DNA from 2 places in the Vreelandella mediterranea genome. Region 2 is predicted to be linked to the other one. Evidence: predicted binding sites of a transcription regulator. Region 2 holds the regulator's gene; the other holds the start of a gene.
What was found. The regulator LexA, encoded in region 2, represses DNA repair genes until DNA is damaged. The targets are predictions, from matches to a motif close to TACTGTNTANNTANACAGTA.

Region 1 (3,488 bases), 1.3 Mb from region 2:
CCGGGTCATGTCTTCACCGTAAAGCGATTTGTCGATTTGCAGTGCCCGGGTGAGCTTGCCCGGGCCGTTGCAGAGCGCCTTGCCCTGCATGGGGCGGTAGTAGCGCATGGCCTCTTCGTTGACGGCAGGCTCGACCGCACGCACCAGCACCGCGCAGGGGTTGCCTTCGGGCTGGGTGACGATATTCAAAAGCCAGTGCATGCCGTACACCAGGTACACGTAGGCGTGGCCGGGCGGGCCGAACATCGCCTCGGTGCGCGGCGTTTTGCACCGGTGGGCGTGGCAGGCGGAGTCCGCAGCACCCCGGTACGCTTCGGTTTCCACGATGGTGGCGGCGACCAGCTCATCGCCCACCCGGCGCACCAACTGGCAGCCCAGAAGCTCGCGTGCGACCAGCAGGGTATCGCGGTTATAAAACGGCCGGGGCAGGGGAGTATTGAGCGAGGATTCGGAAATATTAGGAAAACCCATGATATCGCCATAAACTTGAGTCAGGTGCTAGGGTATTACCCCAGCCCGACTATTGAAAGTGGAGGCCTTAGTGCTGAACTTCGATCACGAGTACCAAACGCTTCCCGAGCCACTGTGGCGTGCCTGCGAGCCTTCGGGCGTGGCATCGCCCAGCTTGATCGCCTTTAATGAGGCGCTCGCCGCAACGCTTGGCGCCCGCGCCGTGCCGGATGACGCCACGCTTGCGCAGTGGTTTAGCGGCAACGCTATCCCTGACGGCGCAAGCCCCGTCGCGCTTGGCTACGCCGGGCATCAGTTTGGCAACTTCGTGCCTCAGCTGGGCGATGGCCGCGCGCTGCTGTTGGGCGAGGTGGTGGATAGCGAGGGCAAACGCTGGGATGTCCAGCTCAAGGGCAGCGGGCGAACGCCGTTCTCCCGCGGCGGCGACGGTCGCTCGCCACTTGGGCCGGTGCTGCGCGAATACCTGGTCAGCGAGTTCATGGCCGCTATCGGCGTGCCCACCACCCGGGCACTGGCGGCGGTGGCCGCAGGCGAGCGCGTAGTGCGCCAAATGCCCGAGCCCGGCGCGGTGTTCACTCGGGTCGCCTCGAGCCACGTTCGCGTGGGCACCTTCCAGTTTGCCGCGCGTCAGGACCAGGCCACTTTAAAAGCGCTGGCGGACTACGTCATCAAGCGCCACTACCCCGAGGTCATGACCGAAGACGACCCTTACCTGGCGCTGCTCGAGTGCGTGACCCGCCGTCAGGCCGAGCTCGTCGCCCGCTGGATGAGCGTCGGGTTTATCCACGGCGTGATGAATACCGACAACACCAGTATCAGTGGCGAGACCATCGACTACGGCCCCTGCGCCTTCATGGAGCAGTTCGACCCGAGCAAGGTGTACAGCTCGATCGACGAAGGCGGGCGCTACGCGTTTAGTAACCAGCCCGCGGCGGCCCAGTGGAACCTGGCGCGCTTTGCCGAAACCTTGCTGCCCTTGATGAACGTGCAGGGCGAAGAGGGTGTCGAGCGCGCGGTAGAGGTGATTCGCGGTTTCGACACGCACTTCGATCATGTCCGGCGGCAGTTGCGCATTGCCAAGCTGGGGCTCGAAGAGGATGCGCCGGAGCTCGCCGACACCCTGATGGACGAGCTCGAAACGCTGATGCAGCAAGGGCGCATGGATATGACCGCCACCTTCGATGCGCTGACCCATTACGCCATCGACTTCGACGACGCCAGCCGTGAGGCGCTGTTGGCGCTCTCCCAAACGCCCAAAGCGTTAGACGTATGGCTCGAGACATGGCGGGGCAGCGAACTGGCCGAGCACGCCACGCGTCAGCACACCATGCGCCGTGCCAACCCGGTGGTCATTCCCCGTAACCACCGCGTGAAAGAGGTCATCGACGCCGCCCTTCAGGGGGATTTTGCGCCGTTTCATACACTGCTGGCGGCGGTAACCCACCCGTTCGATGAGTCGTCCAGCGCGCGCCGGCTGGCCGCGCCGGCCACCAGCAGCGAACAGGTACTGCGCACCTTCTGCGGTACCTAGCCGCTACACGCCATGGTATGGCGGGAGCGCGTCATGGCTATGCTATACTGTGATTTTTTACAGTTAAGGCGGTGGCTTTTCACGTGGCGCTGCTTTTCGACACGGAGGTAAGCAGGGGCCCGTGCGCAAGATTATTCACTGTGACTGCGACTGCTTCTACGCAGCGGTCGAAATGCGCGATAACCCGGCGCTTGCGGATATTCCTATCGCCATTGGCGGTTCCGTGGAGCAGCGCGGCGTGGTTGCCACGTGCAACTACCCCGCGCGGGAATACGGCATCCACTCCGCCATGCCCATGGGCCAGGCGCTCAAACGCTGCCCGCACCTCACCATCATTCGTGGCGACATGGCCAAGTACAAGGACGTGGCTCGCCAGGTGTTTGCCATCTACCGCGAGATGACCGAGCTGATCGAACCGCTGTCACTGGACGAGGCGTTTCTGGACGTCTCCCAGGTGACCCAGTTCAAAGGCAGCGCCACGCTGATGGCCCAGGCCATTCGCGAGAAAGTGCGCCGGGAGGTGGGCATTACCGTCTCCGCCGGCGTTGCCCCCAACAAGTTTCTGGCCAAGATCGCCAGCGACTGGAACAAGCCCGATGGCCTGTGCGTGATTCCGCCCGACGACGTCGAGCGCTTCGTCGAGGCGTTGCCGGTCAAAAAGATTCACGGCGTCGGCCCGCGCACGGCGGAAAAAATGGCCAGCCTCGATATCCACACCTGCGCGGACCTGCGCACCCGAGCGCTCACCGAGCTGATCGAGCACTTCGGGCGCTTTGGTAAACGTTTGTTTGATCTAAGCCGCGGCCATGACGAGCGCCCGGTCAAGACCCACCGCGAGCGCAAGTCGATCAGCACCGAACAAACCTACTCCCAGGATTTGCCCACGCTCGAGGCCTGCCGGGGCGAGCTTCCCGAGCTTTTGAGCGATTTGGAGCGGCGCTACGCAAGACTGGACCCGCCCCCGGCGGTGAAGGGGCTAATAGTCAAGGTGAAGTTCAACGACTTTACCCAAACCACGGTCGAGCACGCCGACCCCGCGCCGAACATGGCGCAGTTCGAATCGCTTTTGAACGTTGGCTGGGCCCGCGGGGCGCGCCCGGTTCGCCTGCTGGGGGTGGGCTACCGTTTGGCCGACGGCGCCCCGGACACCCAGCTTTCGCTGTTTTAAGGGCCCCAAGGGCTTGGCCTTGACGCCGGTTCAGGCTTTGATTAAAACAGCTGTATGACCGATAGCGGCCTAATGGCTGCTGCGCCCCGGATCGCCGGACCGTACTATTTCTTATACCGCCAGAGCCCTTATGACAGAGCCCTTATGACACTTTCACGTCCTCCCCTGGTCTTTGCCCACGCCAACGGCTTTACCGGCGACAGTTACAAAAGCCTGCTGGCCCCCTTGGCCGAGCACTTCGATCTTCAGCCTATCGACCGGGTCGGGCACCACCCGCGCTTCCCGGTGAATCGCAATTGGTCCAACCTGGTCGATGAG
Region 2 (3,488 bases):
GGCGGCGGGGACGAAGTTGAACGCGAGATGGATCCATTGATTATGAACAGCCTGAAAAGTAAGGCTTTAACTATACGGTAAGGCGGGGGCGGCTAACAATCATGGCGATGCCAGCCAGGCCCGCTTGCGCTACACTAGCGCCCTTGCTCAGCGCCACGACCCCCTTCATGGCGGACAAGGCCTGGCATTTTTAAAATCGTGTTTATATTGAGTGAATTTATGTCGCATTACTACCGTTTAGTGGTTTCCTGCCCGGACCAAGTGGGCATTGTGGCGCGTGTCTCCAGCTTCATCGCCCAGCACGGCGGCTCCATCACCGAGGCAAGCCAGCATTCGGATCTGCAAACGGGCCGGTTTTTCATGCGTTACGAGATCCTTGCCGATTCCATCGGTATGACCGCCGAGGCGCTCGAGGAGGCGTTCTCGCCGATCGCCAGTGCCTTCGACATGCAGTGGGCGCTGGTTGATACGCAAAAGCGGCGCAACGTGGTGATCATGGTCTCAAAAGAGTCCCACTGCCTGGTCGACCTGCTTTACCGCTGGCAGGCGGGTGAGCTCGACTGCAACATCGTGGGGATCATCTCCAATCACCCGGATATGCGCGCGCTGAGTGAGTGGTACCAGATTCCCTACTTTCACATTGCGGTCGACCCAGGCGACAAGCAGGCCTCGTTCGATGCGGTACAGGCGCAAATCGAGGCGCTCGAGGCGGACTGCATCGTGCTGGCGCGCTACATGCAGATTCTGCCGCCGGCGCTTTGTAGCCGCTACGCGGGCCAAGTCATCAACATCCATCACAGCTTTTTGCCCTCGTTTGCCGGTGCCAAGCCTTACCACCAGGCTTACGCGCGGGGCGTTAAGCTGATCGGTGCGACCTGCCACTACGTGACCGAGGAACTGGATGCCGGCCCGATCATCGAGCAGGACATTCATCGGGTTAGCCACTGCCATACCCCGACGGATCTGGTGCGCTTTGGCCGCGACGTGGAAAAATCGGTGCTGGCGAGGGGAATCCGCTGGCACCTGGAAGACCGCGTGCTGATCGACGGCAACAAGACCGTCGTCTTTAACTAAAAAAGCGGGGGGGCACTGATGAGTGCCCCCCGCTTTTTATACGACGTTCAAACAGGCGAGTGGCTTAGCCGAGCGCTTGGCCACTGCCGCCGCGAATCACGCCTACGCCTACGCCTTCGATATCGAGCTGCTGGGTGCGCAGGTCTATTTCGATCGGGTCGAAGTCGCTGTTTTCAGCCAGCAGTGTTACCTGGTGCCCGTCGCGCTTGAAGCGCTTGACGGTGACTTCGTCTTCAAGGCGTGCCACCACGATCTGCCCGTCGCGTACCCGCTCGGTGCGGTGCACGGCGAGCAGGTCGCCTTCCAGAATACCGATATCTTTCATCGAAAGCCCGCGCACGCGCAGCAGGTAGTCCGCCTTGGGCGTGAAGTAGTCCGCCGGAAGCGGGCAGTAGCGGTCGATGTGCTCGGCGGCCAGAATCGGGTTGCCCGCAGCGACTTCGCCAATGATGGGCAAGCCGTTTGCCGGCGTTTCGCTGCTTTCGTTGGCGGCGGGCGCCGGCTCGGTGGTTTCGGTGCCTTCCTGATTGGGCAGGCGAATACCCCGGGAGGTGTGGCGAATGATACGAATCGCGCCTTTGCGCTCGAGGGCACGAAGGTGCTCTTCCGCCGCGTTGGGTGAGCGAAAGCCCAGCGCTTTAGCGATCTCGGCCCGGGTAGGCGGGTAGCCGAGCTCATTCATGGTTTTAACGATAAAGTCAAAAACGTGCTGTTGACGTACTGTAAGAGGACGGGACATGTCTGACTCCAGCGTAAAAGGGTAACTAAAAAGGTGACTCGCTATATATGTGTTTAAGTATACAGTATGTTCCTCTGTCCAGTATATGACTCAAGCCACGGATTATAAAGCCGTTCGGGCATCGAGGAGGGGAGTTCACCTTTTCTTGCGATTGAGACTGGCGCGTTAATGGCCTACTATTTTGCGATGTTTTAAACACTCGTTTTTCTGGAGGGCGCCATGGCGCAATCTGATACGGTCACGCGTATCCTGGATACTGCGGAGGTGCTGTTCGCTGAACGCGGCTTTGCCGAGACCTCGCTTCGTAATATCACCAGCAAGGCACGGGTGAATCTGGCCGCCGTGAACTACCACTTCGGTTCCAAGAAAGCGCTGATCCAGGCCGTATTCGCGCGCTATCTCGATCCTTTCAGCCAGCGCTTTCACGAAGCGCTGGACGCACTCCACGAGCGCTACGGCGAGGATGACATTCCCCTCGAAGTGCTGCTCGAGGCCATGGCGACCACGGTGCTGACGGTGCCCGCCGAGCGTAATAGCCTGAAGGTTTTCATGCGTCTTTTGGGTCTGGCCTATAGCCAGGCCCAAGGGCACCTGCGCCGCTATATTCAGCAGCAGTACGGCGATGTGTTCACCCGTTTCGTCGAGCTCGTTCGTCGGGCAACGCCGGAGCTTCCCGACGCGGAACGCTTCTGGCGGCTTCACTTCATGCTGGGCACGGTGATCTTCACGCTTTCCGGGCTCGATGCATTGCGCGATATTGCCGCCAAGGAGTACAACGAGCAGGTCTCGGTGCGCGATCTTGTCCGGCGGCTACGCCCGGTGGTGGTTTCCGCCATGAACGCGCCGCTTCCCCCCGCTTTGGAGGAGTCTGCGTATGCCGACGCCCAATCTGGCTGATCTCCCACCCGCCGATGGCCCTTGGCTCGAGGTCGACCTCGCCACCCAGCGCCTGCGCTGCTGGCAGGGCCAGGCGGTGGTACACGAGTGCGCTGTCTCGACCGGTGAAAACGGCGTAGGGCAAAACGAGGGCAGTGGTCAGACGCCCCAAGGCTGGCACTACGTGCGCGCCGCCATTGGCGAAGGCCTGCCGGAAAACGCGGTGTTTCGCGGGCGGCGCTTCACCGGGGAAGTCTTTACCCCGGAGCTGGGCGCGCAAAATCCGCACCGCGACTGGATTCTGACGCGAATTCTCTGGCTTTGCGGGCTCGAGCGCGGCGTTAACCGCGCAGGCCAGACCGACTCCCAGCGCCGCTATATCTATCTGCACGGCACGCCGCCGGACCAACCCATGGGTATCGCCGCCTCCCACGGCTGCATTCGCCTGCGCAATGACGACCTGCTCGCAGTGTTCGCTTTCGCCGTTCCTGGCACGCCGGTCTGGCTCAACGCCTCGGGGCTTTAACGCCGGATTTTGTTTAAGGCCGCCGATCGACTAGAATTGGCGGCCGTTTTATTGGATGCAAGCCGATGACGCAACCGCCAGGCCCGGTCATGCTCGACCTCGAAGGGCCCGCTATCACGCAAGCCGAAAAAGCCCTGCTGGCCGACCCCGCCGTGGGCGGGGTCATTTTGTTTGCGCGCAACGTAGAAAGTGCCGAGCAGGTCAGTGCACTTTGCCAAAGCATTCGCCGCCTAAGACCCGATCTGCTGCTGGGCATCGACCAGGAAGGCGGGC

Region 1: dinB (DNA polymerase IV) is a predicted target of LexA. The motif match lies at 2,048-2,067, and genes of this name have one in related genera.

Annotation. Positions count from the first base shown of each region.
Region 1 covers NZ_OZ310198.1:2,828,294-2,831,781, reverse strand. Annotated here, with positions in the region: gene ACWFVE_RS12935 (DNA-3-methyladenine glycosylase) at 1-471, opposite strand, end outside; gene ACWFVE_RS12930 (protein adenylyltransferase SelO) at 542-2,002, shown strand; gene dinB (DNA polymerase IV) at 2,124-3,170, shown strand; gene ACWFVE_RS12920 (alpha/beta fold hydrolase) at 3,315-3,488, shown strand, end outside.
Region 2 covers NZ_OZ310198.1:1,510,582-1,514,069, forward strand. Annotated here, with positions in the region: gene purU (formyltetrahydrofolate deformylase) at 220-1,074, shown strand; gene lexA (transcriptional repressor LexA) at 1,139-1,813, opposite strand; gene ACWFVE_RS07155 (TetR/AcrR family transcriptional regulator) at 2,033-2,710, shown strand; gene ACWFVE_RS07160 (L,D-transpeptidase family protein) at 2,688-3,215, shown strand; gene nagZ (beta-N-acetylhexosaminidase) at 3,281-3,488, shown strand, end outside.